Regions from separate parts of the Vibrio apostichopi genome, predicted to be linked through region 3. Evidence: predicted binding sites of a transcription regulator. Region 3 holds the regulator's gene; each other region holds the start of a gene.
The links. The regulator CRP, encoded in region 3, controls carbon source genes, mostly activating them, when cyclic AMP is high. The targets are predictions, from matches to a motif close to TGTGANNNNNNTCACA.

Region 1 (7,521 bases), on a different replicon from region 3:
GAACAGTAAGTAAATCAAAAATGTCGACCAAACCCTGACGGTATTTCTCTTCATAGCTGGTGAAGCTGCGTTGTGCGCTCACTAAGGCATTCGTTAGATGTTGCTGTTGAAGCGTTAATGACGACTCTTGACCCATCGCGTTCTCCACTTCATTCACCGCACTGAGCAATGTTTCTTGGTAAGCCCAGTAACTGGTTTCAGTGGTTAGGTCTGCAATCTCAGCCTGTGCTTTCAGCTTGCCACCTTGAAACAGTGGTGCTGATACTTGGCCAAGCGCACTCCACAAAGGTCCAGTCAACAAGGCTTCACTCGGAGATTCCGCCATATCGGTTAGGCTTGCAGATAAACTGATCGAAGGCAGCATCGCTTTGTATGCTGCATCAGCTCGTAGTGTTTCCGCTTCGATATTGAAGAAAGCGGCTTGAAGATCCGGACGCCCTGCCAGATCTTGCGTCGGCATGTTGTCTAGCGGATTAATGATGGTTGGGAATGAACCGAGTTCAGCAAGCGATAACTCATCAGATTCACCACTCCACTGCCCAGTTAACAAAACCAATTCACGTCGGCTTTGTGCAAGCTGCTCGCGGTAGTCAGCTAAAGTTGCCTGAGTCGATGCGCTGCTGGTTTTCGCGTTATCCAGATCTTCAAGGCTACCTAGCCCTGCTCGGTAACGTTCTAAAACAAGCTCTTCGTTATTTTCTAGAATCACTAAGCGCTGCGCTTCAATATCAACAAGCTGCTGCTTCAAACTGATATCAAGCCAACCTCTCATCACACTCGCGACCAAAAGATCTTGAGCGCCCTGAAGATTAGCTTGAGACGTCGCTATATCTTTTAAAGCAGCGTTGTTTGTGTCTGCAAGCTTCTGCCATAGGTCAAGCTCCCAACCGACAGTCACATCTGTGGTATAGGTTTCAGTGGTGCTTGAGCCGTTAGTGCCTTCGTCCGCTTTGCCTGAAAAGCTCGCATCTACGGTTGGCAAGCGGTCGCCAGACGTCACACCTTGTTGTGCATAGGCTATTTTGAGTGCTGTGATGCTTTGTTGGAGGCTTGGACTGTTCTGCAGCGCACGCTCGATATAGAGATCGAGTTCTGGTGCATTCACGAGATCGGTGAGTTGCAACTTCTCAGCTTCCAGATCTTGGCCGTTAGAAGCATTTTGATCCAAAGCCTGTTCATCAGAGGCTTGTTGGATCAGCTCTGAGAGCAAGCTTTGCTGCGTTTGATTGGTACTTTGTTCAGCTAGCGATACGTAATCAGCCTGACTGGTTGAAGTACAACCGATCAAACCAATTAGAGCGAGCGCGATGACGGAATGTTTTAAAGGAAGATTCAATTTCATCTTCTTGTCTCCTGTAAGAATGGAGACAAGATAACGAGTTGGAGGTTAAGAGAGGGTTAAGGCGAACGTTAACCCTAAAGAAAATGCATAGAGCGTACGTTTAAACTTCTGATTTACGCTTCTGACTTGCTTGAGAAGAGCCCACCGATCTTATATCCAATCGCATAACAAACCACAGCAATAGTCACAAACACCAATGCTGAGAAGAAGTACGCCACCGATGCTGCTACGCCAGTGCCCCACACAACGCTGAACACCAAACCAAGATAAGCCTCTTGCGGCCACTGAGAGATAGGAAACTGAGTACCACCAGCAATAAGATAAACCATTGCAAACAAGCCGATAAAGGCGGTGATAAGACCGATGAGAACGCGCATATTCATGGGAAGGCCCTTGATTTATTGGACTTGGTTACTTTTGTTCTGGTGAAAACCGATTGTTCTTAATCGAAACCGAACGTTATTAATCGCAACCTAATGATATTCAAGTATATCGGATAAAACAGGCTTGCTCTATTACTCTTCCGAGTGAGCCTTATACACTACAGAGTAATGAAAGTGGTGGTTTGAATCTGAATCAACTAAAGCAGCAGGCACAAAAAAGCGGAAACCTTCTTACGTAAACTCCGTAAGCAAGATACCCGCTTTTATTGAATCTAACTATTTTACTGAATCTAGCTTAAAGTAGGATGAAGATACCCGCTAAACATGCACTCATTAGGTTGGCTAGCGTACCAGCAGCAACGGCTTTCAAGCCTAAGTTTGCTACTTCAGCACGACGCTCTGGTGCCATCACACCGATAGAACCCAGTTGAATCGCGATTGAGCCAATGTTAGCAAAGCCACACAAAGCAAAAGTTACAATTACTTGGCTGTGTTCAGATAGTAGCTCTTTGTTCTCTACGAAGTCGATGAAAGCAACGAACTCGTTCATTACGATTTTCTGACCGATGTAAGAACCCGCCATCAAGACTTCATCACTTGGAATACCAATCAGCCATGCTAGTGGTGAGAAAAGGTAACCGAAGATAGCTTGCAGCGTAATACCCGCAAAACCGAACGTTTCACCTAAGCTTTCAAGGCCCGTGTTGACCATTGCAATCACACTCACGAATGCAATCAACATAGTACCAACGGCTACTGCCACCTTCATACCGTTCATCGCGCCGCTTGCCAATGCATCGATCACGTTGCTTTGGTCAGCTTTATCTAGCTCAATGTGCTCATAGTCACTTGGCGTGTTGCGCTCAGGAACAATGATCTTCGCCATCAATAAACTACCAGGAGCCGCCATGAAGCTTGCTGCGATAAGGTATTTAAGCTCAACACCTAATCCTGCATAGCCACCAAGCACACTACCCGCAACAGACGCCATACCACCAGCCATGACAGCAAACAGTTCAGAACGAGTCATAGATTTTAAAAACGGACGAATAAGAAGAGGAGACTCACCCTGAGAAAGGAAGATGTTGCCCGTAGCGACCAAGGATTCAGCTTTGCTGGTGCCCAGCAGTTTTTGCACCGCTCCACCAAGAACTTGAATCACTTTTTGCATGATGCCTAAGTAATAAAGTGCCGAGATCAAAGCGCTAAAGAAGATGATAATAGGAAGAACGCGAATCGCGAAAATGAAACCATCAGTAGCAAGGTCACCAAAAAGGAAAGCGATACCAGCGTCCGCAAAACCAAGCAGGCTTGAAACACCATTGCTCATGCTCGTTAGTGCTAATTGTCCCCATGGGAAATACAACACTAAGGCTGCAAAACCAATTTGAAGTAACAATGCACGAGACACGGTTTTCCAGTTAATAGAAGAGCGACTCTCAGATAGCAGACATGCGCAAGCAATCAGTGCAATAACACCGACAAGACCAAATAGAATATTCATAATGTGTCCTAGCAATCCTTAAAGAGTGAACATGAGCCAAATAAATGACATCAAAGGAATAGGACAAAGAACCGCAAGCAAAACGCTACGCGATGAAGGAGCTAACAAGGTTAGCGAGTGTGACAACGAGTTGTTCATGTAAAAATTCACCTTATACAAGCAGTGGAACGTAGCTGGTCCGGTCCGTGGGGTCATTCACATATCCATGTGACGGCTTGTATTGGCTAAGCACCGGCTTAAAACCGGAAAAGAAGTATAAACAGTTAAGTGAGACTTTCATCACATTTCTTGACGCAAACGTTCGCGCGGTCAAGGATTAAACAAAACGCGGTGTTTATCATCATTTACGTGCTTCAAAAGCTGTAAACAATCTGTATGAGATTGATTTTGGAATGTTAAATCTTTAAGAGTAATCGAGTAATCACTCGGTTAATTCTGTGTCATTCTTTAAGCTTTTCTGTGCTCTACCTCATTTCCGAACACTTCAATATTCATCTTGAGTTTAGATACGTATATACTTTGTTTGATCTCACAAAATAATTATCTATAAAATTCCAATAGAGCTGATTAGATATAACGGCCTTCGAGACTAAGAGAGGAAACACGTGAAGAAAATGGACGCTCCACACGACATGACGAACGGATCTAAATTCAAAACAAATAGACACGGCTATGTGACAGTAGTTGAATATTATAATACCTATACTGTTATTGTCGCGTTTGAAAACACCGGAAATATCCGCGCTATCAGTGCGGCGAAATTACGTACAGGTCAACTTACCGATCGTTCTGTTGCGCCTGAATCAATTATGATTGGTGAAAAAGTTGAATCCGTTAAACATGGTATTCTTACTATCACTCAAGTTGAATCTGAAAACATTGTCGTTCTCACTAATGCTAATAACGAAGAAATTAGAATGTTATTACCCGCAGTGCAAAGAATGAAAGGCAAGGTAGAAGAAATCGACAGTGAAAAAACCGAGACGCCAAAACCAACCTCTCTGAGTCAATTAACCAAAAGAAATAAAAAGACCAAAGACGTTAATAATATGCTTAAGAAGATGCTTACCGACTATGGTCGATACGATTAGTGCATTAATTCCGCTATAAACTCCACAATATTCACATTCCGATAGACAAATAAAATAAGCCCTGCCTTTCTCAATAAAATACGTTGCATATTCGAGTGAAAAGTTAAATTTGATCAAAGTCTCACTCTGGATCTTTACCACAAATTAACGAGATCTACTTCACAATCTCATTTTGACTTTGTGATGTAGATCTTATTGAAATCTCAATATTTCCATTACTATGCTCTCACACAATAAGAGAACGAAGTTTCTCAACCCTTAAAATCCAATTGAGACAAATATTATGAAAAAGATTCTTGTAGTTTGCGGTAACGGCCTTGGTACTTCACTTATGATGGAAATGGCAGTAAAAGAAGTGGCTAAAAAAATCGGTTTCGAAGCAGAAGTTGATCACGAAGATCTATCATCTGCAGCATCAAGCAATGCTGATATTTGGGTAGCAGCAACAGACGTTGCAAACCAACTAAAAGAAGGCGGCAAAGAAAACATAATCAGCCTTAAAAATATTTTTGACAAAGCATCAATCGAAGAACAACTAAAAACTTTCATGTAAGGTCAAAACTATGCAAAACTTTTTCGAGTTCATGCTCGGCTTATTAAAAGAGCCGGCGATCATGGTAGGTTTAATAGCTTTCATTGGCCTTGTTGCACAGAAAGCAGATATTTCCACCATTCTAAAAGGCACAATTAAAACCGTAATGGGTTTCCTAATTTTAGGTTTTGGTGCTGGTGCCCTTGTTGGCGCTCTAAATAACTTCTCAGTTGTATTTACAGAAGCATTCGGTGTACATGGTGTTATTCCAAATAACGAAGCGATTGTGGCATTAGCACAAGAAGCATTCGGTTATGAAATGGCTCTAATCATGTTCTTTGCATTCGTTGTGAATATTTTATTGGCTCGTTTAACTCCTTTAAAATATATTTTCTTAACGGGTCACCACACCATGTTTATGTCGATGTTAGTGGCAGTTATTCTGTCTTCAGCTGGCATCGAAGGAACCGTTTTAGTCGCTATTGGTGCAATTCTAGTCGGCACACTGATGGTTGTGATGCCTGCACTAGGCCAGAAGTACACTGAAAAAGTAATGGGTACAGACCAACTGGCTATCGGTCACTTCTCTACCCTTTCTTACATCGTGTCTGGTTTCATTGGTAGCAAGTTCGGTGACACATCGAAAACAACGGAAGACATTCAAGTTCCTAAAAGCCTGATGTTCCTACGTGATACGCCAGTTGCAGTTGCAACAACCATGGCTATCTTCTTCATGCTTGCGTCTATTATTGCTGGCGGTGAGTTTGTAGAAACAGTATCAAGCGGTCAAAACTGGGTTGTCTTCACCTTCATGCAATCTCTCATCTTTGCGGGTGGTGTTTACATCGTGCTGCAAGGTGTGAAGATGCTAATTGCTGAAATCGTTCCTGCATTTAAAGGTATTTCGGACAAACTGGTACCGGGTGCAAAACCTGCTCTTGATTGCCCTATGGTATTCCCAGTAGCGCCAAACGCAGTACTTATCGGCTTCCTATGTTCTTTCGGTGCTGGTCTACTCGCAATGGCAGTACAAGGCGCGCTTGGTTGGACAATCATTGTAGCGGGCGTTGTTCCTCACTTCTTCGTTGGTGGCGCGGCTGGTGTTTACGGTAACGCAACAGGCGGTTTACGCGGTGCAATCCTAGGTTCATTTACGCAAGGTCTGTGTATCTCTTTCCTACCGATGCTGCTACTTCCAGTACTGGGTGGCCTAGGTCTTGAAGCAACAACATTTGCTGACTTCGACTTCGGTGTGGTTGGTCTGATTCTAGGGTGGATTGTTTCATGAGCCTGTTTGATTTAGTTGGTAACCAAGGCGTTATCATCAACTCTGAAGAGAACCTAACGGTTGATGCGGCGATTGATGTGACATGTTCAACACTGCTAGCGAGCAACAAAATCGAAGCTAGCTATGTTGAAGCTATCAAGCAAAAGCACAAGGACATCGGCGCGTACTATGTTCTAGCACCAAAGATTGCCATGCCACATGCTCGACCTGAAGATGGCGTTAACGAAGCATCACTGCAGGTAACGGTATTCAAGAAGGGTGTTGATTTAGAGTCGGAAGACAACGGTGACGTTTATCTTTCAATTACTCTGGCGGCAATGGATTCAGATAGCCATATCCATACTATTATGGCGCTGTCTGAACTGTTCCAAAATGATGATGACATTGATGCCATTATCGCAGCGGAAACAGAGCAAGCGATCATCGATATCTTAAAGCGATACTAGCTTCAATTTTTAGGTCTTAACCTTTAGCTCCTACTGATGTTTAGTTCCTACTGATGTTTATCTCCTGAAAGCCCCCATTAAAAAAGCGATAGCCGAGGCTATCGCTTTTCTGTTTCTGGTGCTTAGTCATTTCTCATCGAGAGTAAATTAAGACATCCCTCCCCCAAAAAGACTCGTTCGTACTAAAACGCGAACATTCTTTTATCGGTCGATAATTCGAAGCAGTACTGTGCATGCTTTTCAAGACATTCAAACACTTCTCGGTCTAGCTTATAGTTTTCAACATGGTCTCTCAAAATAGCCATCGTCTGTTTTAACGTCATACCACCACGATAAGGACGTGACTGAGATAATGCTTGGAACACATCAACTACTGCGACGATCCGACTCGGTTGATCTAATTCTTCCGCCGTTTTGCCCATCGGGTAGCCTGAGCCATCTAACCTTTCATGATGGTTGGATGCCCATTGGCAAACCTGCGGAGAACTAAACAACTCTTGCAGTGCAAATCGAGTATCCGTTGCATGTCGTTTAATACAACAATACTCCTCTTCGGTTAGCAAATCCGGCTTATGAAGAATGTCATTAGGTGTTTGCAGTTTGCCGATGTCATGAACTAACCCAGCTAAATAGAGTTTGCGCTGAGTGGTGTATGAGTAACCCAACTGCTTAGCAAGATATTCAGAGAGTTGACCTACCTTCAAAGAGTGCTTAAAGGTAAATGAACTCTTGGTATCAACCACGTTGGCAATGAATTCGGCAAAAGCCACGGTCTCATCCAACGACATTTGTTGAGAGAAGAACGGCACAGGTGCAAAGTTGTCCCGCATGTTCTCAATGTAAGGAATCTCCATCGAGAACCAAAAATCATCCAGATCGACAAGCTCACACATATGTTGCACAAGGTTGGTTTCGAACATCTCGTCTGCTTGCTC
Region 2 (7,521 bases), on a different replicon from region 3:
GCCACTGAAGCTGACAGAAGTGGTTACTCGCCGATTCAGGTCGAACTGCAACACTTAACCAGTCACGAATGGCGTCTTTATCGCCTTTGACCTGCCAGAATAGGATCAATGAAAGTGATGCATTCGCCGTCCAATCTACGTGGTACGTTGATTGGCGCAACAAGTGCTGAATCTGGTCGATAAACTTCGACGCTTTATCAATTTCACCACGGCTAAGCGAGATACGAGCCAGCATCGAATAGCTATGTAGATGCTTACTTGGCGAGTGGTGGCCAAGGATGTCTAAGCCCTTGTAACAACACTCTTCCGCTTCATCCAATCGGTTCCAACACCAGAAGATTTGAGCTCGAACACGCAATAAGAATTCATGCAGAGGTACGTATTGAAGCTGATGCTCTTCAATCAATTTGAATGCGCTGTCTTGCAGCTCAAAGGCCGCTTGAACATAACCTTGAGCAATCAGGATTTCGCTCTGTTGCAAAATCGCCCACAGTGCTTGGTGGTAAACCTGATATTGACGTGCAAGCTTTTCAGTTTGCTGCATCATTGGCAAGGCACGGCTTAGATTGCCCATTACGTGATTGACTTCGCCAACAACAGAGGTCGCAACAATACGGCTGCGATAAACGGTGGTATTCAGCTGGCTTAGTGAAAGCTCAGCCAATTCCAATGCTTTTTCTGGTTCATTACTATTAATAGCAACTTGCGCACGCAGGGCGTTGTATTGACCTTGCTGCTGAGTATCCAGTTCTATGTTTCGAGCTTGATACTGTGTTTCGGCTTCTTCTAATAGAGTGCCTACTTGATCATAGCGGTGCTGACTCTGTGCCAGCCAAGCGCGCAGCATTGATAGCTTCGGCTCACTGTATAACTGGTCCGTGGTGAGCTGCTTGATCGCCATCTCTAGCGATGAAAGCTCGCCTTGGTTGAACATCGGCCAACCGTGTTCGGTTAGAATTTGAATGATCAGCTCTGGATCTTCTGCGCGTTGTGCATGTCGCAGTGCTTGATGAGGCGTTTTCTGTTTGATCCATGCTTTCGCGGCACTTCTGTGCAACTCGGCTTCTTGTTGTGGGATTCGAGCTTGGCGCTCGTGGGCGAGAAATTCACCAAATAGGTTATGGAAGCGGTACCAGTTTTTTTCGCCTTCAAGAGGGTAGATGAATAAGCCAAATCGGTTGAGTGACTCGATCATCCCCAGTGCATCTTCACGCTGGGTAAGCGCGCAGACTAATTCGTCATTGAAATGATCAAGTACTGAACACTGCATCAAGAACTGTCGGGTTTCTTTATCCAGTAGATCGAATACTTCTTCAACCAAGTAATCCCAAAGGTGGGCATGGTTAAAGTGAGAGAAAGACTCGGCCGATTGGGCCAGCGTGCGTTTTTGATGTTGTGCTTGAAGGGCAATAAGCTGAAGTGCAGAAGGCCACCCCTCAACATAAGTACAGATACTGCCAGCTGTGGTGTCATCTACACCATCAGCGACACGTTGATTGAAGAAGCGCGTCGTCTCTTCAGTATCAAAAGCCAGAGAGTCGTTGCCAATCTCAATCATCAGATCACGAACACGAAGGTTTGCAGTGCCAAGTGGTGGTGTCCCACGGCTAGTCACAACAAGCGTTAGGTTGTCGGGCATGTGCTTGAGGAAAAAGCGCATCGCCTCGTGAATGTCATCGTTATTAACTAAGTGGTAGTCGTCCAGCACGAGGAAACATTCCTGGTGGAATTCAGACATCTCGGCGAACACTTCGCTTAACAAAGAATGCAGTGATGAGAACTGTCGCTTTTCTGCCAGTTTTTGGGCATTAGGACAGGCATTTTGAGTCGCTTTGTTAAGTGATTGAAGTAGGTAGTTGATATAGCGAAAGGCATCATTGTCACTATCGTCAATGCTGTACCAACCCACATTGGGTTTATCTACCAGCCATTGCGCAGCCATAGTGGTCTTGCCATACCCCGCTGGAGAGCGGAACAGTACGAGCTTGTAGCAATCTGCATTCTGAAGCAGATCGAGAACTCTAGGTCGCAGGATTGCATTGTGTAAGCGGCCGGGACGAGTCAGTTTCGAAGGGATCCACATATCGAAGTTTTACACCTATTCCGTGGCTATGTTCTGGAATATCCCAATCTATCGTTGAGTGCACTCCAATGACATTAGCCTAATTACTTAAGTCTTTACTCATATTACGTGAAGCAAAACGTTACCGACTATGATCCTCCTCAGAAACCTTGCACTCCTGCATGTTTTTAGTGTTCTACGCCCTTTATTTGTGACTTTGCTCACCTTGCGGGGTGGTTTGTGAATGTGACTTTGTCCTTACCTACACATGTTTCTCTGCAAAAGATGAGAGGCGGAAAATATTTTCGTGATCTGAAACTCAGATTTGGCAATGACTTTAAATGGGTTAAATAAAAGTCACATCATTTGAAGTTAAGTTATCGAACGGGAGCTTGTGATCCCAGTCACTCCAAGTTTTTGTTCGAAGTCAGAACATGAGAGTCAGATCACTAACCCAATGTGGGTACGCCCCCTACGCCCTCCCATCTACTCCTAGTTAGTCGTACGGGCGGGAGGATGTTTAGTTAATGGTGACCATGCACGATATGTCACAGATGAATTAGAACTATTAAAAGCGAGATTTCTGAAATGAAACCAACTCAGCAAAAAACTTTCGATAAAGTGTCGTTCCAAGAAAGCGTTAAGAAACATTTATCTGCAACCTACGCAACAACGATTGAAAATGCAGATAGCCGCGCATGGTACCTAGCAATGGGTCGCGCATTAGCAGAACTCACAACATTCGACCTGCTAGAAACTGAAAATGATGAAAAAATCAAAAACGCGAAGAGTGTTAACTACCTTTCGCTAGAATTCTTGATTGGTCGTCTGACAGGTAACAACCTAATCAGCATGGGCCTGTATGAGCAAATCACTCATGCAATGGAAGAGCTAGGTCAAAACCTAACTGACCTTCTAGAAGAAGAACGTGACCCATCACTAGGTAATGGTGGCCTTGGTCGTCTTGCAGCTTGTTTCATGGATTCTTGTGCCGCTCAAGAATACCCAACAGTAGGTTACGGTCTTCACTACGAATACGGTCTATTTAAACAGTCTTTCCAAGACGGTCGCCAACAAGAAGCACCAGACGCGTGGCGCGGTGTTGAGGGTTACCCATGGGAAGTGGCTCGTCCAGAGCTAGCACAACACATTGGTTTTTACGGTCATGTAGAAGTTGAATTCGTTGACGGTAAAGAAGTTCGTACTTGGGTTCCTGGTATGGAAGTAAAAGCAATGCCTTGGGATCTGCCTATCGTAGGTTACGAGTCAAACACGGTTTACCCGCTACGCCTTTGGGAATGCCAGGCAATTGCACCATTCTCACTAGCAAGCTTTAACAACGGTGATTACTTCGAAGCGCAACACTCGCTAATCGATGCAGGTAACATCACTAAAGTGCTTTACCCGAACGACAACCACGAGAAAGGTAAGACACTGCGTCTAATGCAGCAGTACTTCCACTCAGCAGCGTCTGTTCGCGATATTCTACGTCGTCACGAAGCTGCAGGTTTCTCTTTAGAAGATCTGCCTAAGCAAGAAACGATTCAGCTTAACGATACGCACCCAACGATCGCGATTCCTGAATTGATGCGCATCCTGATCGATGAGAAAGGTTTAACTTGGGACCAAGCTTGGGAAATCAGTGCTCATACGTTCGCATACACGAACCACACACTACTTCCTGAAGCGCTAGAGACTTGGTCTGAATCACTGATCAACCGTCTTCTTCCACGTCACATGGAAATCATTTTTGAAATCAACCACCGCTTCATGCAAGAAGTTCGCAAGATGTGGCCTGGTGACGGTGAGAAGCAAGCGAAGCTTTCTATCATCCAAGAAGGTTTCCACCGCATGGTTCGCATGGCAAACCTATGTGTGATCGGTTCTTACAAAGTAAACGGTGTAGCTGCACTTCACTCTCAACTTGTTAAGAAAGACTTGTTCCCTGAGTTCAACGAAATCTTCCCAGGCAAATTGACTAACGTAACGAACGGTATCACGCCACGTCGTTGGTTGAAGTTCTGTAACCCAGGTCTATCTACGCTAATCACTGGCAAGATCGGTACTGAGTGGCCAGCAAAACTTGAGCAGCTTGAAGGTATCGCTAAGTTTGCAACAGACGCGAAATTCCAAAAAGAATTCATGGCTGTTAAGAAAGAAAACAAACAGCGTCTTGCTGATTGGGTTCAAGAGAACATGGGTATCGAGCTAGATACTAACGCTATCTTCGACGTGCAAATCAAGCGTCTACACGAATACAAGCGTCAACACCTAGATTTGCTACACATTCTATCTCTGTACCACCGTATTCTTAACGAACCTGGTTTCGAGTGTGAGCCACGCGTATGTTTCTTCGCAGCGAAAGCAGCACCGGGTTACCACCTAGCAAAAGAAATCATCTTCGCGGTTAACAAGATTGCAGAGAAGATCAACAACGATCCTCGCATCGGTAACAAGCTTAAAGTGGTATTCATCCCTGACTACCGTGTAAGCATGGCTGAAATCATCATCCCTGCAGCAGACGTTTCTCAGCAAATCTCACTGGCTGGTAAAGAAGCATCGGGTACAGGCAACATGAAGATGGCTCTAAACGGCGCTCTAACTATCGGTACGATGGATGGTGCAAACGTTGAGATCCGTGAAGAAGTTGGCGATGAAAACATCTACATCTTCGGCCTAGACGTTGATGGTGTTGTTGCATTGAAAGCTCAGGGTTACAACCCATACGATTACTACAATGCAGACCCGCTACTGAAAGCATCTCTAGACCTATTGACTGGCGATGAGTTCTCTCCAGGTCAACCAGGCCTTCTACGTGCAACGTTTGATAGCCTACTAGACGGCGGTGACCCTTACCTATGTCTAGCTGACTTCGCATCTTATGTGAAAGCACATGAAGACATGGGCACGCAATACAAAGACCAAGCAGGTTGGGCTAAGAAAGCGATTCTTAACACAGCATTGGTTGGTAAGTTCACATCAGATCGCTCAATCCGCGACTACGTGAACAACATCTGGAAGCTAGAAGCCGTTAAACGTTAATAGTTCCCAAGTAGCCAAGGCAGTTTCTGCCTTGGCTCAATTAGCTTGTGAGCAAACAGACGGCTTATTCAGATAGCAATGCTTACAAACTGATTGTCACAAGCTAATTGATTAGTAAAAAATTAAATAAACAACCCTACAAAAATTGAAAGCGTTAGAACGTTTTCGGAGAGAGCGATGAAAGAACAGACCGTATTAAAACAAGTCGCAGAAATGGCAAATATTGCCGACAGTTACGTTAGTGCGTGGGGCGATGAAGCACAGGTATCAGACGAAACGATTACGTCTCTATTGGCTTCATTGGGCTACGATACAAGCAGCGATGATGCACTATTAAAGTCAGCAGAAAGAAAACACAAAAAAGATGTACTAGACCCAGTTCTTGTCTTGCGTGATGGTGAGCCAGTAGAAGTGGCGCTGAATTTAGGTGTTAGTGCTCGTGAAAGCGAGTTCAGCTGGCGCTTAGAGACCGAGCAAGGAGAGGTACTTGAAGGCTATCTTCAATCTCAAGTCGTTCGTGATGAGCGTGCCGAGGGTGGCCCTTTAGTGTTTGCACTGCCAAGTGATTTGGCATGGGGTTATCACAAGCTAATTGTGAGCCGTAAACGTCGTAAGAAGCCTTACGAAATGACACTGATCATTACGCCAAAAGCGTGTTTTAAGCAGGCGCCAATCGAGCAAGGTAAAAAGCTTTGGGGTCCAAGTGTTCAGCTTTACACGCTAAGAACTCAGCACAACTGGGGTATTGGTGACTTCGGCGATCTAAAACAGCTTGTTGCCGATATCTCGTCTCGCGGTGGTGATTTCGTTGGCCTAAACCCAATTCACTCATTGTTCCCAGCGAACCCTGAAGGCGCAAGCCCATACAGCCCGTCTTCACGTCGTTGGTTAAACATCCTTTACATTGATGTGAGCTCAGTACCTGAATTTGCATTAAGTGCAGAAGCACAACAAACCGTAGGCAGCGCAGAGTTCCAACAGCGCCTGCAGAAAGCTCGTGAAGCGCACTGGGTGAATTACACTGAAGTGTCTGAGCTGAAGATGAGCATCTTACCTCTGCTATTCGCAGAATTTAAGACTCGTCATCTAGACAAGAACAGCGACCGCGCACAAGCGTTTTTAGCGTTCGTTGAAGAGGGCGGTGAAAGCCTAATGCATCAAGCGGCGTTTGATGCGTTGCACGGTGAACTGCATGCTGAAGATTCAGGTATGTGGGGATGGCCAGTATTTCCTGAAAAATACCGTACATTCGATAGCCCAGCAACACAGAAATACATCAAAGAGAACCTAGAGCAGGTACATCTTTACATGTACCTGCAATGGATAGCGGATTGCCAGATCAACGATGCACAGTCTCTTGCAGAAGAGAAAGGCATGGCCGTTGGCCTGTACCGTGACTTGGCGGTAGGTGTTGCAGATTCTGGCAGCGAGACATGGGCTGATGAAGGCAACCTAGTGATGGATGCGAGCATTGGTGCTCCACCGGATATTCTTGGTCCTCTGGGTCAGAATTGGGGTCTACCTCCACTAAACCCAGAAGTACTTCAGGAAACCAGCTACGACGCTTACATCAAGCTACTTCGCGCCAACATGAAGCACTGTGGTGCACTTCGTATTGACCATGTTTTAGGTCTGCTGCGTTTATGGTGGATTCCAAAAGGTGAGAACGCAACGAAAGGCGCGTACATTTACTACCCAGTGCAAGATATGCTATCGATTTTGGCGCTTGAATCTCACCGTTACCAATGTAGCGTTATCGGTGAAGACTTAGGCACAGTGCCAGACGAAATCGTCGATATCCTAGCGGATGCAGGCGTACATTCTTACAAAGTGTTCTTCTTCGAAACATCGGAAGACGATGGTGGTTTCATTTCACCGAAACACTACGCACCACAATCGATGGCAGCATTGTGTACTCACGATATGCCAACGCTACGCGGTTTCTGGCACTGTGATGATTTGAAGATGGGTCAAGAGATTGGTTTATACCCAGATGCAGAACAGTTAGAAACCTTGTTCGATGATCGTCTGGAGTGCAAACAAGGTATCTTAGATTCAGTGGCATGGCATGGTTTCCTACCGGAAGGTGTTGGCCGCGATGCAAGCCAAGTACCGATGGACTCTTATCTTGCAGAAGCACTTCAACTGCACGTAGCGGCTGGTGGTTCGACACTTCTTAGTGTTCAACTGGAAGATTGGCTAGAGATGGACAAGCCAGTCAACATTCCTGGTACTGTAGATGAGTACCCTAACTGGCGTCGTAAACTATCAATGAACTTGGACGAAATCTTTGCGCATGAAGGGGTGAATCGCATCGCTTCTAAGTTGACAGACGTTCGAGAAAAAGCAGCGAAGTAATGATATTGAGTGGCTTGAATTTAAGTGGTTTTTTGCTTACGCCGTACGAAACTACAACC
Region 3 (7,521 bases):
CTTTCCGTGGTGGATTGAATGGTCGTTTGATGTCGAAGTGTCGCTTCCTGATCATGTCTGAGCACCCAGAACGTTTCTCTAAAACGATTTTTGCTGAGATGCGTGGCGTATCCGATGCGGAAGGTAACTCACCTTTCTGGCAATGGCTGCAAGAGCACTTCTTCTCAATTGATTTCACGCTTGCAGATTACCTAACTGGTATTGGTAAGAAAGGCTTTATTGCTGACCTAATGCCGAAGCTGCCTATCTACGTGAACCTACTGAGCAAAGAAGCTCAGGCGGTGATTGGAGAGGTACATGATAATACACGTCCTGCACTTAAGTTGCTGGAACGTGAAGGTTTCACTAACCGTGGTTATGTCGACATCTTTGATGCAGGCCCGACGGTTGAGTGTGATTTAAGAAACATTGAATCCGTGCGTCATGCGATTCGAGCACAGGTTCAAATTGCAGAGCACTCCAGCTCTAAAGACTTCCTAATTGGTAATACCTCGTTTGAGAACTTCCGTGCAGTAGCCGCGAAAGGCGCGTATGACCAAGCAAGCGACACAGTGATTTTATCATCTGAAGTAGCAAGCGCTCTTGAAGTAAAAGAAGGCGAATTCGTTCGAATGTTGGCTCAATAAGAGCGGCGATTATCTGTCGAAGATTTTAAGGATAGAAGTATGACTCAGTGGATAGCAGGACAGTGGGTGGCAGGTCAAGGCGACGCCATGACATCAGTAAGCCCATACAACAATGAAGTGGTGTGGCAAGGCGATAGTGCAACACCAGCGCAGGTTGAATCTGCAGTAGCAGCGGCTCGTGATGCGTTCTTAGTTTGGAAAAAACTGAGCTTTGCAGAGCGTGAAGCGATCGTGTTGAACTTTGCTGAGAAGGTAAAAGAGAACAGCGAAGAGATTGCACAGATTATTGCAAAAGAGACGGGTAAACCGATTTGGGAAACTCGCACTGAAGCGGGTGCAATGGCGGGCAAAATCGCTATCTCTATCCGTGCTTACCACGAACGTACGGGTGAAGCTTCGCGTGAAGCCGCAGGCAACCAAATCGTACTGCGTCATCGTCCATTAGGCGTAATGGCGGTATTTGGCCCTTACAACTTCCCAGGTCACTTACCTAACGGTCATATTGTTCCAGCACTGCTATCGGGTAATACCGTGGTATTTAAGCCGTCAGAGCAGACACCTTGGACAGGTGAGTTTGCGATGAAGCTATGGCAAGAAGCGGGTCTTCCTGCTGGCGTGATTAACCTAGTGCAAGGCGCCAAAGAGACAGGTATCGCACTGGCTGATGCTAAAGGCCTTGATGGCGTGCTATTCACAGGTAGTGCGAATACTGGTCATATCCTTCACCGTCAATTCGCGGGTCAACCGGGTAAGATGCTGGCACTAGAGATGGGCGGTAATAACCCAATGGTGATCAGTGACCAATTTGGTGATGCTGACGCGACGGTTTATACAATTATCCAATCGGCTTTCATCAGTGCGGGTCAACGTTGTACATGTGCACGTCGCTTGTATGTTCCTGTTGGAGAGAAGGGCGATCAACTGCTTGATAAGCTCGTTGCGGCTACTTTGAAGATTCGTGTCGATCAGCCATTCGCTGAGCCAGCACCTTTCATGGGGCCACAGATCTCTGAAGCGGCAGCTAAGTTTATTCTGGACGCACAAGCTAATCTGCAATCGCTAGGTGGTGTAAGCCTAGTTGAAGCAAAAGCGGGTGAAGCGGCGTTTGTTTCTCCGGGTATTATCGATGCAACCAACATTGCTGAGTTGCCAGATGAAGAGTACTTCGGCCCATTGCTGCAAGTGGTTCGTTACCAATCGTTAGAGCAAGCGGTTGAACTGGCAAATGACACACGCTTTGGTTTGTCTGCAGGCCTAGTTTCAACCGACGATTCAGAGTGGGAATACTTCGTTGACCATATCCGTGCGGGTATTGTTAACCGTAACCGCCAACTAACAGGCGCAAGTGGTGATGCACCATTTGGTGGCCCGGGTGCTTCAGGCAACCTACGCCCAAGTGCTTACTACGCGGCTGACTACTGTGCTTACCCAATGGCGTCAATGGAAGGCGGTGAAACTCAACTGCCAGCGACATTTAGCCCAGGTATTGAGCTGTAGTTTTGGCTCTTAAGCTATAAGTTCATGAATCAAAAGTTTATAAATCATAAGCTTATGAGCTTTAGGCTCATGACTAACAGCTTCATTGGTTAATTGTGTAATAAGGAAGCGATGTTATCGCTTCCTCTTTTCACCCACGTCCGACACCTCGATTGGGCGATAGATAATAATAGAACAAGTATGTCACAGGCTGATGGCTGCTGACTCTATGTCCAGCCTCTCCCTTTCTAATCCAAATTACTAGCTTGCTAGAACCTCTGACAAGGAGTCACCATGACGCCCGATCTACTCTTTAAATCACTATGGGACGATTACATCCACAGGCTTTGTCCATCGGCTGAGAAAGTACATCACTTGCTGAAAGAAGACGAAGCTCTGATTAATGATCATATTGCACTGCGTACTTTCAATGTTGCACCGTTAGGTATTGAAACATTGGCCAAGCCTTTCCTTGAGCTGGGTTACAAGGCGTGTGGCGATTACTTGTTTGAGAGTAAGAAGCTAGTAGCTAAGCACTACGAGCACCCAGATCCAAATCAGCCGAAAGTGTTCATTAGTGAGTTGAAGGTAGAGGAGTGTTCAAGTGACTTACAACAGATCGTTGCTAAGTTGGTTGAGCAAGTCGATGCAAGCAAGCTTCAAGGTCATGAGTTCTTGTTTGGTGGTCGTCTTTGGGATCTGAGTTTCGCGGATTTCCAAGTGCTGGCAAAAGAGAGTGAATACGCTTCTTGGCTCGCAGCTCATGGTTACGGTGCAAACCACTTCACGGTGAGCGTGAATCAACTCGACGCTTTTGATGAAGTGCAGGCAGTGAATGATTACCTGAGCGAATCAGGCTTCACTATCAATGCATCTGGTGGTGAGGTTAAAGGCTCTCCAGAGGTCTTATTAGAGCAATCATCAACAATGGCAGACAAAGTCCCAGTTTCATTTGTTGAAGGCAATGAGATGATTCCTGGTGGCTTCTATGAGTTCGCTAAGCGTTATGCGATGGCCAATGGTGAGCTTTATACAGGATTCGTTGCAGCATCAGCGGATAAGATCTTCGAAAGCACCAACGGTTAAAGAAAGATACGAGCACGGGCTTTGCCCTAGAGATGTGGGTACGCTTCGCTTCGAGAGTGTTTGCGTTTGGAAGTTGTAAGTGTTCCATTCGCATCTCGCATCTGTTCTCAAGATCTTTAGAAAACAAAAAAGCCACCAAATTCGCATTTGGTGGCTTTCAAATTTTTGGCTCAGTTAATCGAGATTAACGAGTGCCGTATACCACGATAGTCTTACCGTGTGCAGAAATTAGGTTCTGCTCTTCAAGCATCTTCAAGATACGACCTACTGTCTCACGAGAACAACCAACGATCTGGCCAATCTCTTGACGAGTGATCTTGATTTGCATGCCGTCAGGGTGAGTCATTGCATCTGGCTGTTTCGCTAGGTTAAGTAGCGTTTGAGCGATACGACCTGTTACGTCAAGGAACGCTAAGTCACCAACTTTTTGGCTAGTTACTTGTAGACGGTTCGCCATTTGTGCTGAAAGGCGCATCAGGATATCTGGGTTCACTTGGATAAGTTGACGGAATTTCTTGAAAGAAATTTCAGCTACTTCACAAGGAGATTTAGCACGAACCCACGCAGTACGCTCTTGGTCTTCTTCGAAAAGTCCAAGTTCACCGATGAAGTCGCCTTGGTTTAGGTAAGAAAGAATCATTTCCTTACCTTCTTCGTCTTTGATAAGAACAGCCACAGAACCTTTAACGATGTAGTACAAGGTTTCTGCCTTTTCACCAGCATGAATCAAAGTACTTTTTGAAGGGTACTTATGAATATGACAGTGTGAAAGGAACCACTCTAATGTTGGATCGGTTTGAGGTTTACCTAGAACCATAATATCTCACTTCCTCTGCAGGGTATGCTTGCCGCTTTCCGTATTTTAGCTAAGCCTGAATTGACTCAGTTAGGATAAGAGCACTCGTTGAGTGCTGCAAGCTATCTTGTGTTTCGTTTAAGAATAGTATCCTTTTTCAGGTACTATTTCTTGATTTTAATCGTGACCAAGCTACGATTTTTTACGCAAAATTGTGCACATGATCACGGTATGAAAAGTAATCAACCAGAATGTCGTTTTGTTAACCTATTTTTCCGGTTTCGATTAGTTGTTGTAGGATTGGCCTTACAATGAGCTCCATAGCAAAACTCATTTTGCCTCCTGGCACCACAAGCGTGTTATGACGTGACATAAATGAGCCATCAATCATTGCCAAAAGGTAAGGGAAGTCGACGTTTTTGATGCCACGCAAACGTATAACAACGAAGCTTTCGTCTAAACTTGGAATCCCTTTGGCGTTCAGTGGATTCGATGTATCTACGGTTGGGACACGTTGAAAGTTGATATGAGTGCGCGAAAACTGCGGGGTAATGTAGTTAAGGTAATCATCCATTGAGCGAACAATAGAGTCCATCACCGCTTCGCGAGAGTGCCCACGATCGCGTGTGTCACGAACGAATTTCTGGATCCACTCTAGGTTTACGATAGGTACCATGCCGATAAGCAGGTCGACGTGTTGTGAGACGTTAATATCGCCATCGACTACGCCACCGTGAAGGCCTTCGTAGAACATCACATCCGAATTTTCTGGGATCTCTTGCCATGGCGTAAATGTGCCGGGCATTTGGTTGTAAGGAACGGCTTCATCGAAGGTATGTAGATAGCTGCGGACTTTGCCCGTGCCTTCATTACCGTATTGACGGAAGAACTCTTCTAATGCGCCAAAATCGTTAGCTTGTGGACCAAAGTAGCTGATGTGCTTACCTTGCTCACGCGCCTTACGGATCTCGACATCCATCTCTGGTCGAGTGAAGCGATGGAAACTATCCCCTTCAACCCAAGCTGCCTTCACGTCCATCATATTGAACATTTTACGGAAGGCTTCTGAGGTAGTGGTGGTGCCGGCTCCAGATGAACCCGTCACCGCAATAATTGGATGTTTAGCGGACATGACAACCCTTGTCTTTTGAGTAACTTACTTGTTAGCAATCGTTTACCACTATAACACGGCTCCTTTATGAGCGCAGCTTAGAAGCGTTTTGTGACCTGAATATCAACGGTTTCATGCAGCTCAGAAAACACGATGCTGACTTCCTTTGAGGCTAATTGATGTTTCACTTGGTCAATCTTGTTTTGCAGTGAAACCTCTACGTCACCGTAGTCTGTACCTTCACGTAGCACGAATTCTTTAATGAGGTTTTCCAGCGTTTCTGGTGCGATGTCTTGCCATGGGATGATCATAAATACTTCTCTCTTTTATGTTCATGGATATGTTCATTAATAGTTTATTGATGTGTTAATCGGTGTGTCTAGTGACGTTAACCATTCAGTCCTTAACAAAGGCTCGGCCATTATGCCGAATCTTGAATACTTTCATAGTAGGCGGGTAATGCTTCTTCCAACCAAAACCTTGGTTTGAGCGTGCTACCTGTAATGAATCCCACATGGCCGCCTTTTTGAAACAGACGATAGTCGATGTTGTCGGGTAGAACGAATTTTGGAATCACATCATCGGTCATGAAAGGATCGTCTTTCGCATGAATGATCTGTGTGGGCAGTTTAATCTGATTCAATTTAGGCAATGCAGAACATTGGGCATAGTAGTCTTGTGCATTCTTGAATCCGTGCAGAGGCGCAGTAATTCGTTCATCAAACTCATACAGTTTGTCGATCTTCTTAATGCTTTCCGCTGAGATGCCAATCTTCTCTTGCAGCAGCTTATGTTTCTTCAACGCATTCGATTTCAAAGAATTGAGCAGGTACTTTTTATAGATCTTAGAGAAGCCTTGTTCAATACGACTCGAACAACAAGCAAGGTCAAAGGGGGCAGAGACGATCGTCGCCGCTGAGATTAACGGATCATCTGCGTAGTCGGCGAGGTAATTGGCCAACATGTTACCGCCCAGTGAGATGCCAACCGCAACCTTAGGGTTATTGGGAAATCTTGAATGCAGATGCCTTAAAAAGAAGCGAGCGTCTTCGACTTCTCCAGAGTGGTAAGCACGAGCTAAGCGATTCGGTTTTCCGCTGCAACCTCTGAAGTGCATCATCACGGATAACCAACCATCTTTAGCAAATGCGTTCATCAGTCCATTGGCGTATGGGCTCTCAAAGCTGCCTTCCAAACCGTGGAACAGCACGAATATCGGCTTGTTCTTTATATCGTCACGATTTGGATTGTCGTCATCTGGTGATTCGCTCCATGCAAGGTCGAGAAAGTCACCATCGGGTGTTTCTAAGGTTTGCCATTGGGGAGCAAACAACGCCTGCTTTCTAATAAATCGTGGCACTAAGGTTTGTAGGTGAGGATTTGATAAACCAGCAGCAGCGGTAAATATTGTCATAAAACAGTCCATGCTTATTTGTGGGCTTTGAAAAGTGTTGAGCTTTTAGCGAAACGCCCACGTTTTTATTTGAGCTTGGTTGATTCTCGGCATAAGCGCAAGGGTTTCACAGATACGGGCTATAAAAATACGCCATGAGTAACTGATTGAATAATATCGAGGTTAAGCTTGGATCTTGATGGAATAAAAGGGAAAGGTAACGAGTTAAGGCTGAGGGGCTGGTTCAGAAAAAGCATCATAGAGGTTTTCTGCGCCGAGTAGCCGACAATATTCAAACGCGAGTGGCGATTGTTGATTGCAGGAGAGATGTAGAGAGTTGATACAGTCGACGAGATCAGATTGCTGTTGCTTCTCTAGCTGCAGCTCAAACTGGAGCGCTTCGCGGTAGAGAGAATCGACGACTTGAGGTTTGAGATGCTTACGTAGCTCTCGATAACTATGAAGAAGAGTTTCAGAGCGGCTTAAGCACTGCTGTACTTTGTGCCACTCTTCTTCAGCAAAAGACAATTGCTGCTCATCAAGCCATTTGAGAAGCAGCAGTAGATTGACGTTGCCGTGGAACTGGTTTTGTAAAGCTAAGCACGCATCCTTTACACCGCGCACACTGTAATACTGAAGGCTAAATTGCCATAGTCGTTCCAGTGTTAGTGATATCGGGGCGTGCTCTGGGCTCATAAGCTATCCATTTCCTGTTCCATTTGCTCAAGCTCTTCTTGAGTGGACATCCAATCCATTTCAACTTCTTCTAGCTGTGATTTACTGCTCGCTTGCAGAGCGAGTACTTTATTCAGTCTAGCCTTATTTTCAGCTTCATAAAGTGAAGTGTCAGATAATTGCTGTTCAGCCTCTTCAAGATCAAGCGTCAACTTATCCATTTTCTTTTCAAACTGAGTCAATTGTTTGCGAATAGGCGCAGTCAGTTTTCTGAACTCGGCTTCTTTACGTTTTTGTTCTTTCTTCGATGCCGCACTGTTTGCACTGTCTTTAGCCGGAGCTAACGCTTGCGCTTCTT

Region 1: QUF19_RS18020 (NupC/NupG family nucleoside CNT transporter) is a predicted target of CRP. The motif match lies at 3,498-3,513, and genes of this name have one in related genera.
Region 2: QUF19_RS21640 (glycogen/starch/alpha-glucan phosphorylase) is a predicted target of CRP. The motif match lies at 2,456-2,471, and genes of this name have one in related genera.

Annotation. Positions count from the first base shown of each region.
Region 1 is NZ_AP028068.1:200,832-208,352, forward strand. Features, by position in the region: gene QUF19_RS18010 (TolC family protein) at 1-1,342, opposite strand, end outside; gene QUF19_RS18015 (hypothetical protein) at 1,456-1,725, opposite strand; gene QUF19_RS18020 (NupC/NupG family nucleoside CNT transporter) at 2,021-3,229, opposite strand; gene QUF19_RS18025 (hypothetical protein) at 3,844-4,320, shown strand; gene QUF19_RS18030 (PTS sugar transporter subunit IIB) at 4,604-4,873, shown strand; gene ulaA (PTS ascorbate transporter subunit IIC) at 4,884-6,140, shown strand; gene QUF19_RS18040 (PTS sugar transporter subunit IIA) at 6,137-6,586, shown strand; gene QUF19_RS18045 (HD-GYP domain-containing protein) at 6,769-7,521, opposite strand, start outside.
Region 2 is NZ_AP028068.1:1,033,177-1,040,697, forward strand. Features, by position in the region: gene malT (HTH-type transcriptional regulator MalT) at 1-2,083, opposite strand, end outside; gene QUF19_RS21640 (glycogen/starch/alpha-glucan phosphorylase) at 2,651-5,104, shown strand; gene malQ (4-alpha-glucanotransferase) at 5,282-7,462, shown strand.
Region 3 is NZ_AP028067.1:3,452,949-3,460,469, reverse strand. Features, by position in the region: gene astA (arginine N-succinyltransferase) at 1-626, shown strand, start outside; gene astD (succinylglutamate-semialdehyde dehydrogenase) at 666-2,123, shown strand; gene QUF19_RS15565 (DUF1338 domain-containing protein) at 2,397-3,188, shown strand; gene crp (cAMP-activated global transcriptional regulator CRP) at 3,373-4,005, opposite strand; gene QUF19_RS15555 (phosphoribulokinase) at 4,247-5,116, opposite strand; gene QUF19_RS15550 (YheU family protein) at 5,194-5,406, opposite strand; gene QUF19_RS15545 (hydrolase) at 5,517-6,509, opposite strand; gene QUF19_RS15540 (TIGR02444 family protein) at 6,714-7,184, opposite strand; gene QUF19_RS15535 (ABC transporter ATP-binding protein) at 7,181-7,521, opposite strand, start outside.